DNA from 2 places in the Bradyrhizobium nivariense genome. Region 2 is predicted to be linked to the other one. Evidence: predicted binding sites of a transcription regulator. Region 2 holds the regulator's gene; the other holds the start of a gene.
The links. Region 2 encodes LexA, which represses DNA repair genes until DNA is damaged. Its sites were predicted from a motif close to TGTTCNNNNTGTGTTCNG; they were not measured.
Positions count from the first base shown of each region.

Region 1: a site for LexA is predicted at 3,098-3,115, ahead of recA (recombinase RecA). Genes of this name have one in related genera too.

Region 1 covers NZ_JARWCR020000018.1:383-5,974, reverse strand. The annotation lists gene gcvP (aminomethyl-transferring glycine dehydrogenase) at 1-591, shown strand, start outside; gene QCM77_RS16795 (hypothetical protein) at 750-1,736, opposite strand; gene recA (recombinase RecA) at 1,841-2,929, opposite strand; partial or broken gene QCM77_RS16785 (IS1 family transposase) at 3,450-4,188, shown strand; gene QCM77_RS16780 (hypothetical protein) at 4,241-4,969, shown strand; one part of gene QCM77_RS16775 (IS5 family transposase) at 5,206-5,542, shown strand; one part of gene QCM77_RS16775 (IS5 family transposase) at 5,542-5,592, shown strand, end outside.
Region 2 covers NZ_JARWCR020000023.1:12,655-18,246, reverse strand. The annotation lists gene QCM77_RS20215 (HAD family hydrolase) at 1-29, shown strand, start outside; gene QCM77_RS20210 (hypothetical protein) at 111-389, shown strand; gene QCM77_RS20205 (molybdopterin molybdotransferase MoeA) at 617-1,828, shown strand; gene lexA (transcriptional repressor LexA) at 2,005-2,706, shown strand; gene QCM77_RS20195 (hypothetical protein) at 3,298-3,732, shown strand; gene QCM77_RS20190 (GAF domain-containing protein) at 3,958-4,899, shown strand; partial or broken gene QCM77_RS20185 (ComEC/Rec2 family competence protein) at 4,998-5,592, opposite strand, start outside.

The DNA of each region.
Region 1 (5,592 bases), on a different contig from region 2:
TACATTTTGATGATGGGCGGCGAAGGCCTGAAGCGCGCCACCGAGATCGCGATCCTCAACGCCAACTACATCGCCGCACGGCTCGATGCGCATTTCCCGGTGCTCTACAAGAACGCGAAGGGCCGCGTCGCGCATGAATGCATCGTCGATCCCCGCGCGCTGAAGACGACGTCCGGCGTCACCGTCGACGACATCGCCAAGCGCCTGATCGATTACGGCTTCCACGCGCCAACCATGAGCTTCCCGGTGCCGGGCACGCTGATGATCGAGCCGACCGAATCGGAATCGAAAGCGGAGCTGGACCGCTTCTGCGACGCCATGATCGCGATCCGGAAGGAGATCGCCGAGGTCGAGGCCGGCCGCTTCAAGATCGAGGCCTCGCCGCTACGTCACGCCCCACACACCGTGCACGACATCGCGGATGACAACTGGACCCGCGCCTACACCCGGGCCGAAGGCTGCTTCCCCGCCGGCAGCTCGCGCACCGACAAATACTGGAGCCCGGTGGGGCGCGTCGACAACGTCTATGGCGACCGCAATCTGGTGTGCTCGTGTCCGCCGGTGAGCGACTACGTGGAAGCCGCGGAGTAAGGGAGAGGCTACGGCGCAATCAACGAACGGCTCTCGTCGTCCCACCGCCAGAGCCGTTCGTTGGTGAGTTCGGTACCGCCCCACCCAGGCCGGCTTGTTCAAGGGCGCCGGCTGCGGAGGAGTCTGTTGTCAGAATTAGCCGTGTCATGCTCGCAGCCTCAAGGCTTCGTCAAAACAGAGCCGTAACGCCACAGCCGATCATTGGTCAGCCGTGTGCCGCCCCACCAGCGATCGATCGGATTGTAGCGGCTGAAATCTTCCTGATGGGCCAGGACGGCCCTGCCGAACTCCGTCAACGATAACCGGCTGCGGAGATAGACCTCGTGCCGAGCTCTTAAATTTTCGCGATCGATTGTGCGCAGTTCGTCGCCCAACCCGGCCACTACGGGCCTGGGGCCGAGCGCGAGCCCCTCGAGCAGCGAACCCAACTCAAACTCTCCGAACACATATGTGCGCCGTTGCGAGCGCAGGTGGAACAACGCATTCGTGTTCGCGAATCCTCTGGCGAGGAGTTCAAGGAATCGCATCTCTGTCGCGCCAAGCCCGGTCAGCGGCGACGGCAGCTCTGCCAGCAGATCGACCAAGGCCGGCCGCAGCATCAACAAGGCGCTCAGATCGCGGCGGAGGAGATCGGCGCAGGCCTCGGGCGTCGGTGCACAATAGGCCTGCCACGCCATCTTCGCAGTCTCGAGCTCCTTGGCCGTGACATCCACAACGGAGATACGCGAAGCCGATTTTCCGAGTTCTTCGCCTCTCAGCTCGAACAGATCGGACGCCAGCAAACGCAGTCGGAGCTTTGCTAGTAGCTTGGGGCATGAACCGAGGTAGTCGAGCAGCCAAATCAGTTGCAGTTGAGCTTCGGGGGTGGGGTCAAACCAAAGTTCAATCTCGTCATAACGCTCGCAAAAATCGGCAAGGGGCAAATTCCTGCGATCCCTGAAGGCGCGAGGCCAGACCACGCCCCAATCCGACCAGTGATCGCCCAACCTGAGCGTCTCGGAACGTGCCCCGAAATAGGCCGCGAAATACTCAGATGAAGGAAGCGGCCCCCATGCGAAACGAAAAAAGAAAAAAACGACGATCTCGGCCAGCTCCGATTTGGCAAGACCGGACCCGGACGAGCTGGTCAAGATCAGACGCTTCATCGCACCACCTGATCAGTACACCGCAAAACGAAACGGGCCCCGAAGGCGTCGGCAACTCAACGTCCTCAGCGCCCGCTCCTCGCGAAAAACTCTATCCGTTGAAGCTACTCGTCCCCCGGCTCCTCGCCGTCGGCGTCACGCTCGGGGCTGCCGGCGAGAATCTGCTCGGCGATCAGGCCGGAGTTCTGGCGGATCGAGGTCTCGATCTTGGCGGTGATGTCGGGGTTGGCCTTCAAAAACGCTTTCGAATTCTCGCGGCCCTGGCCCAGACGCTGGCTGTCATAGGAGAACCAGGCACCGGATTTTTCGACGATGCCGGCCTTGACGCCAAGATCGAGGATCTCGCCCATCTTGGAGACGCCCTCGCCGTACATGATGTCGAACTCGACCTGCTTGAACGGCGGCGCCAGCTTGTTCTTCACCACCTTGACGCGGGTGGTGTTGCCGACCACCTCGTCACGCTCCTTGATCGCGCCGATGCGGCGGATATCAAGGCGGACGGAGGCATAGAATTTCAGCGCGTTGCCGCCGGTGGTGGTCTCGGGCGAGCCGTACATCACACCGATCTTCATGCGGATCTGGTTGATGAAGATCACCATGGTATTGGACTTGTTGATGGAGGCCGTCAGCTTGCGCAGCGCCTGGCTCATCAGACGGGCCTGCAGACCCGGCAGCGCATCGCCCATCTCGCCCTCGAGCTCGGCCTTCGGCACCAGGGCCGCGACCGAATCGATCACCAGCACGTCGACCGCGCCGGAGCGCACCAGCGTGTCGCAAATTTCCAGCGCCTGCTCGCCGGTGTCCGGCTGGGAGATCAGGAGCTCGTCGATGTTGACGCCCAGCTTGCGCGCATAGACCGGGTCAAGCGCGTGTTCGGCGTCGATGAAGGCGCAGATGCCGCCCTTCTTCTGCCCTTCCGCCACCGTGTGCAGCGCCAGCGTGGTCTTGCCCGAGGATTCCGGCCCGTAGATCTCCACGACGCGCCCCTTCGGCAGGCCGCCGATCCCGAGCGCGATATCGAGCCCGAGCGAGCCCGAGGAGACCGCCTCGACATCCATCGAACGGTCGTTCTTGCCGAGCTTCATCACCGAGCCCTTGCCGAACTGCCGCTCGATCTGGGAGAGCGCGGCGGCCAGAGCTTTACTCTTGTCCATGGAAGATCCTTCGACGATACGCAGGGCAGTGGTGGACATTGGGTCGTGCTCCTTATGGCGAGGATTCGCTAGGGGGACAAACGGCTGGGGAGGCGGCGCGGCGATAAAAGCAATGTACCCCATTTGTTCCAGGTTCGCAATATGTTCTTTTGCGATTTGGGTACTGGCCTGTTTTAACCCCCTAGTGTCCCAAGCCAAATTCGGCGGTGTCCTAATTTTGTTCTAGAGTGGCCACAACCTGTTCATGCGCGGTTTGGATTAACCCGTTTGAGGTGTAGCAAATAAAGACCGGGGCGTTCCGCCAGGAGAACACCCTGACGAGATAAGGCCGCCTCAGTTGGCGGCCTCTTTCATTTCTTGGGGCTGAGCAGCTTCAGAGTCTTGAAATCCGAGTGGCCTATTTCGGCCCCGGATTTGGGCGCTGCCCTGTTTTAACCCCTATTGGCCTAAGCCGACTACAGCCGAAACGACGATCCTATTTCCGTCCAGCGCCACCTTCATCGCTCCGGCCTCAACCGGCGGCAACGGTGGCGGCGGAATATGAGGCGCTGGAGTCATGGGCTGCATGGAATTGCACGACCGCATCATGGTCGGCGTGCGCACCGAGCGCCTTGAGCTGGACGAGCTGTGCAGCTTCGTCGGCAAGAAGCAAAAGAACGTCCAGCGTCACGAGATCAACGCCAAGGGCGATCAGTACGTTTTCATCGGCATGGCCGGGACGCAGAAGGCAAATCATCAGCCGGGGCGTCGGCAAGCCGAATGCCGAAAGCACCATGGACTTCCTGCACGACCTCCGCAGCCGGGTTATCGGCCCGCCTGCTTTCAACGGACGGCTTCCACCCCTACCGCGTGGCGATCCGCGACGCCTTCGGCCCGAACGCCTCGCATGGCGTAACGCATCTAGTAAGGAAGCGCAGGGCCGGTACTCGCCCGCCGCCGTAGTAGCCGTAAGCCGTGACGTAGTATCAGGCGACCCCGAGCAGTACGTTTCGACCTCCTACGTTGAACGCCAAAACCTATCGCTGCGCATGGCGTCGCGCCGGTTCACTCGCCTCACCAAAGGCTTCAGCAAGAAGCTGGACAACCACGTTGCGGCCGTCGCGCTGTACGTCGCGCACTACAATCTGTGCCGCGCTCACGAAGCCCTGCGCACCACGCCAGCGAAGGCGCTGGGCGTGGCTGACAAGGCTTGGACCGGTTGCACGCCTCCCGCGCTCTCTGTGGCACCCGCGCTGCCTACCGAGACCCCGCCGGATCGACGCCGTAAGTTCACAGTAATTCAGGGAGGGCGCTCTTAAGGGGCGCCCCAATAGCCAAAAAATGCTAGATGCTCCCTCCCCATGAATCATCATGATGGACCCAGCCAAGGCAAAGACCGCCACCGTATTGCGCCGACGGTTTCTTACATCAAAAAGCTTTATCGCCAATCCAAGCAGCATCGCTTATGCCCGTGGCATACATACGGCGACTTGGGTAATCGCCATCTTTGGTGTTCTTACGTTTGGCGCCGCTATCATTCAGGCCCGCATTTTCTACAGCCAGCTCGGCGCGATGAGGCATACGGATGAGGCTATTAACGAGCAGCTCAAAGAAGCCCGTATTCAAAACGAGAATGTCCGCGCTCAAATGCGGGCAAACATAACTTCTGAAGGGGTTTCCCATGCGCCCGTTAACGAAAACGGAAGTCTCATAGGATGGGAAATCAGCCCGGCTTGGAAGAACAACGGGACGACTGACGCCAAGAAATTCCGCTCCCGCTGGAGCATCGAGTTTGTCCCTTACACCGGTAGAACATTTGGTCCAGACCATTGTCCAAAAATCACCATTGATCCGTCGTCGAAAGCTACTGATATCGGGCCATCGCATGCCATCACCGAGCTTTCCAAGCGCCTGACTAAAGAAAACGTTCTGCAAAACTTGAATCGGGAAGGCGCCATCTATTTGGTGGAAGTGATGGAGTACCGGGACATATTTCCCAACACTGAAGTACACCGTCTCTCCTATTGTGCCGTTATCCTTCCGAACGATTTCACGAACAACGTATTTAGTTTCGTGACCATGCAACTCGAATCCGATTGATGCTGCCGGCACCGCGTTTGCGGACAGCCAAACTGCCAAGAACAGAAAAATTGTACTCGCTGCCGGATATCAACCTTTCATTGGAGTGGCCGGTTTTGATCTTGCGAGTGGCCTATTTCGGCCAGTACCGGATTTGGGGTACTGGCCTGTTTCCGACGCTAGTGGCCTAGGGTCTGTTGAGATTCAGGATTCACAGATTGGAACGTCCGTGATTCAAGCTCCGAAAGGAGTTTTGGATGCAGCGATTCGTTTTGACGGACGCCCAGTGGGCGAAGATGCAGCCGCTTTGTTTGGGCAAGCCGACTGATCCCGGCCGCACGGGGGGTGACAACCGTTTGTTTCTTGAGGCTGTGCTTTGGATCGCGCGCACGGGCAGCCCATGGAGAGATCTGCCGCCGACGTTCGGCAACTGGAATACGGTGTTCAAGCGCTATCGTGATTGGGTGAAGGCCGGCGTTTTCAAACGGATTTTCGATGCTGTATCGGATGATCCAGACATGGAGTTTGCCATGGTCGATGCGACAATCGTCAAAGTTCACCGCCACGCGCAGGGAGCAAAAGGGGGACCAAAAATCAGGCCATCGGCAAGTCGAAGGGCGGCTGGACCACCAAAATCCTCGCGC
Region 2 (5,592 bases):
GGAACGCATTGAAGGCATTGGGTATCTGACGACAATCCGCCGTCGCGAAACCCAGGAGGCACGGCCCCGTCGGAACTAATTTTGACGAAGCTGAGGAACCCGATCACTTTGTGCATTTTTATACCGAGTTCCGGGAACGGAATACCGGGTTCCGGACTCTAGAGTCCGTCGGGATCTCTACGGACGGACGCATCATCGTGTTGGGCAAAACCTACCTCACCAAGCAGGCATCTCTTCTTCTTGAATTCGCCAGGACAACTTCAGACTCGGACCTTTCGGCCAAGCTTGTGCGCAAGGCCGCCGACCTGAAATCCCAGGCCGATCCGCTCCCCGACAAGGATCAGGGGCCGAAAGCGCCCGACGTAAGTCCCGGGCAGATAGAGAGCTGATCGATGCTGGCCGTGGCGCTCGTCATTCTCGTTTTTGCCATGGCCACTCTTCTGCCGATCTGCCTCGTTCTCTGGACCATGCCTCGCCGGGCTTGATCATGCCTTCCAGAACAATGTGAAGCAGCGGGATGAATTGCGCCCGCTCAGCTGTTTTTGCCTCTGCGCCCGCGCTCGGCTAGAAGACTTGCGGAACATTCGCCCGAACGTGCCGAGCAGGAGTTTTCGCCGTGGCCTTGATGCCGGTTTCTGACGCGCTTGCCGCGGTGCTGGCGAGTGCAGAGCCGCTGCCCGAAGAGATGGTTTCCCTCGACGAAGCCTACCATCGCGTGCTCGCGCGCGACGTCGCAGCGCGGCGTACGCAGCCGCCGCAGGCGATGTCGGCGATGGACGGCTACGCCGTGCGCGCAGCTGACGCCGCGACGATCGATTCGAAGCTCACCGTCATCGGCGAGGTCGCAGCGGGTCGGCCGTTCGCGGGAACGGTCGGCGCCGGCGAGGCCGTGCGGATCTTCACCGGCGGCGTCGTTCCCGACGGCGCCAACGCCGTCGTGATCCAGGAGGACACGGTCGCTGATGGCAAGCGCATCACGATCAAGGAAGCCGCGATCGCAGGACGGCACATCCGGCCCGCCGGCGTCGATTTCCGCGAGGGCGACGTGCTCCTGCGCACGGGAATCCGCCTCACCGAGCGTGACCTCGCGCTCGCCGCCGGGATGAATCATCCGCATCTTCCCGTTTGCCGGCGTCCGAAGGTCGCGATTCTCGCCACCGGCGACGAGCTGGTGATGCCGGGCGCCACGCCTGGTCACGGCCAGATCGTCTATTCCAACGGCTACGCCCTGCATGCGCTCGCCCGCAGCGAGGGCGCCCAGACCATCGACCTCGGTATTGCCGCCGACACACTGGAGGCCACCACCGCCGGCATCCGCCGCGCCCGCGAGAGCGACGCCGACATCCTGATCACGACCGGCGGCGCATCGGTCGGCGACCACGATCTGGTCCAGCAGGCGCTGAGGGACGAAGGTATCGCGATGGCGTTCTGGAAGATCGCGATGCGGCCGGGCAAGCCGATGATGCATGGACGGCTCGGCGCAATGGGCGTGATCGGCCTGCCGGGCAATCCCGTGTCGTCCTATGTGTGCGCCTTCCTGTTCATGGTGCCGCTGATTCGCGCCCTGTCGGGCCGTTCGGTGATTCACCATCGCCGTGAGCGCGCCGCGCTCGGCCGCGACGTCGGCGCCAACGACCAGCGCGAGGACTATCTGCGCGCGCGCCTGGAGGAGCGCGACGACGGCACGCGCATCGCCCTTCCCGTCAGTCATCAGGACTCTTCGCTGCTTGCGAATCTCGCTGCGGCACAGGTACTTCTCGTGCGCGCACCGTTCGCGCCGAAGGCTGAAGCCGGCACGCCCTGCGAGGTGTTGCGGCTCCCCGTCTGAGTGCCTCGAGAATGCGGGTTCCGCGAACTTCGCTCTGTTCACGGTAAATTAAGCAGTTGCGGAACACATATCGAACATATAGTGTCCGTTCATGATTTGTTTCGAGCGTGTAGCGGCTTATTGCTGAATTCAGCGTCTCGGAATCGAACGGCATCAATCGGGGGACTTTGGTCGAGATGTTAACGCGCAAACAATACGAGCTTCTGCGGTTCATCAATGAACGTCTGAAGGAAAGCGGCGTGCCCCCTTCCTTCGACGAGATGAAGGATGCGCTCGACCTGCGCTCGAAGTCGGGTATCCATCGCCTGATCACGGCGCTCGAGGAGCGCGGCTTCATCCGGCGCCTGCCCAACCGCGCCCGTGCGATTGAAGTCATCAAGCTGCCCGAGCTCCAGGCAGCCGCCGGCAGCCGCCGCGGCTTCACGCCGAGCGTCATCGAGGGCAATCTCGGCAAGGTGCGCGCGAGCTCCAGCCTGTCTGCGGACGAGGGCGAGCGTCCCGTTGCGGTGCCGGTGATGGGCCGCATCGCGGCCGGCACGCCGATCGAGGCGTTGCAGACCCGCAGCCACACTATCAGCGTACCGCCCGACATGCTCGGCTCGGGCGAGCACTACGCGCTCGAAGTGCGCGGCGATTCCATGGTCGAGGCCGGCATCCTCGACGGCGACATGGCGCTGATCCAGCGCAACGAGAGCGCCGATACCGGCGACATCGTGGTGGCGCTGATCGACGACGAGGAAGCGACCCTCAAGCGCTTCCGCCGCCGCGGCGCCTCGATCGCGCTCGAGCCCGCCAACGCGGCCTATGAGGTACGTATCCTGCCGCCGAACCGGGTGAAGATTCAGGGCAAGCTGATCGGGCTGTACCGGAAGTACTGATACCGGGAGTCCTTGATACCGGGAGTCCTTGGCGCCGCGCGCGCTTCCGATCGGCAGCCCGATCAGAGATTGGAGCGGATCATTGTCCGCTCGGGCTGGATAGTCTTTCTGGTTCCGCACAGATTATCCGGGCCCACCTCCGGCGCTAGATCCTCGATACGCCGCACGAAGCACCCAGGGGCTTCGCGGCCTTCAGGTTCGAGGAGAAGTCATGCGCAAAATCATTCTGAGCACAGTTGCGGCGGCGCTGATCGCAGCATCAGCGTCGCCAGCATTTGCCGCACAATCGCGTCACCATGTCCGCAAGGAAACAGCGGTCAGCGATCAAGTCCGCAACGCGCGGAATGCGATCGCGCAACCGTCGCAGCCAGGCTGGCAATATTCGGGCTGGTCGGCGTCCGCAGGGCGTTGACACGCGCCTCCCGAATGCATCGCAGCAGCCTTTGTTCCTAAAAGATAATGTGATCGCGGCTTGCGGAAACCAGCCGCAGATTTGCCCACAACCAAGTAGAGTTTTGCGTGTTTCCACTCTGATAGAGGCCTGCGCCTCGATAAGAGACGCGGGCGCTATCCCAGCCTGAGGAGCACCCGATGTGTGACTACAGCCTGCATGCCGTCGCGTCGCGTCCCGCCGAAGTCGGCGAGACGATCGTCACGACAAGCTTCCGCGGCACCTCGACGCGTGGTTTTGCGTCCGCAGCCGATCCGACCGTGGCCGTCTGCCTGCTGCCGGGAACGGAGCTCGCCTTCACCGACAACGTCCGCTACGACAATCGCTGGATCTGGACGCGTACCATCAATTCCCGCGTCGGCAAGTTCGGCAAGATCGATCCGCACATTCCCGACCGCCATCATGATGCGATTGAATTCCCCGACGGCAAATACGTGCTGGTGACTCAGCTCGTCGAGGGCCAGCAGGCAACCGTGCTGCAACTGCCGGTGACCCAGCCGGTCACTGATCGCGAGCACAAGCCGGAGATCATCGCCGACAGGCAGCCGACGGTCACCCGCCTGCCGATCGGCTGACACAGCCGCCCTCCGGCCGAGAGGTTGGAGGCCAGGATTGAATTGCCATCGCCGGCCGTGGCCGGCGAGATGGTGCGGTCGCGTCCAGCGAAATCCGATCGGATTGATCAAGCCGCTGCGCCTCTGCGCAGCACGAAGTTTGAGCCGCCCTGCCTGAATTATGAACGTCCGCTTCGCAGCCAAATGACCGATGCTGTCAAGGGCTTGAGACGGCGGACACGCTCGATGAAAACCTTCCTTCGCGTCGTTGAACTCTGGGTACCCGACCGGACGCGCATGCGGCTGGAATTTGGTGGCGGCCTCTACGGCGAAGGGCTGTCCGCGTTCAAGGCCGTCAGCGAAGAGTTGCACTTCGGATATGACGAGGGACTTCCGGGCAAGGCCTGGGCCTCGGGCCACCCCGAAATCCTCACCAGATTCGCCAATTCCTATTTCAAACGGACCGATCAGGCGCTCGTAGCCGGCCTCACCTGCGGCGTCGCGGTACCGGTGTTTGCAGGCGAATTCCTCCAGGCCGTCATCGTGCTGTTCTGCGGCGACGGCAAAGCGCATGTCGGCGCGATCGAGCTCTGGCACAACGACCCTGATGTCTCCCACGAGATGGGGCTCGTCGACGGCTATTACGGCACCGCCGATATGTTCGAGTTCAACTCTCGCCACACCAAATTTCCTCGCGGCTTTGGCCTGCCTGGACGCACCTGGAAGGCGGGCCTGCCGCTGATCATCAAGGACCTGCACGACGCCAGGAGCTTCCTGCGCTGGGAGGACGCGGCCAAGGTCGGGATCAATCTCGGCGTGGGCGTGCCCTATCGGACCGGCACGGACCAGACCTGGGTCCTGACATTCCTCTCGGCGCAGGCCACGCCGATTGCGCGACGCTTCGAGATCTGGGTCCCGAACCAGATCCGCTCGGCGCTGGTGTTTCGCGCCGGCGATTGCAGTGCGCAGACCGACCTTGCCGCGCTCTATGCGACGAAATCCATCGCCAGGGGCGAAGGCAGCATCGGCGGGGCCTGGGCCACCGGCATGCCCGCGCTCAACGATGAGCTCGCGCATGACGGCTCGGTCGCCGGCCTTGAGGCCCGCGCATCCGGACTGAGCCGGATGGTGGCCCTGCCGGTCATCGGCAATTCCGGGCTCGACGCCGTGCTGGCCTGGTATCTCTAGAGAGCGAAGTGGATACCGGTTCGCGTGAAGAAAACGCGTCAGAATCCAGAGCTTCGGTTCTGATTCAATCGGAGCCGAAGATGCTCTGGCCGATCCGCTCAATCCTCGGCCTGCAAGTCGGTCTCCGCCGGCGTTGCGTCCCGGGTGCGGGGCGCGGCCGTCTTCGGCGCAAGACTGCCATCGAAATCACCTGCGCCGGCGCCGGCCGGCAACCAGGGGCGGCTCGTGCCTCTCGCCCTCACCGCCTGAACCGCAAAACCGTCACCACGCTGCGTCAGCGCCAGCGCGCTCTGGCTGGCGAGCCGCTGCCGATCGACCACCATCGCGGCGCAATCGGGCGGCGCGGGACGTGCCGTCACCACCAGCGCGGCCCGGCTGCAATCGTCCGCCAGTGCGTCGATGCGCAGTGCCAGCGCGACCAGCCTGCCGTCGGCGAGCGGCGTCACGCAGCCGGCTTCGTCGCAAGACACGCCGTCGGCCAGCGAGGCGCTGCCGGCATCGCGCGGATCGGCGTCGGCAGCTAACCACTCTTTGAGCAAAAAGCCGTCCTTGCTCGCCCTGATCAGATGCAGATGTCCGTCCCTGCCCCGGACCGCGACACTCTGACCATCCCCGGCAATCAGAATGTCGGGCTGCCGCACCGACAGCCCCCAGAGGATCGCAGCCAGCAGCACCAGGGCGCCGGACCAGCGT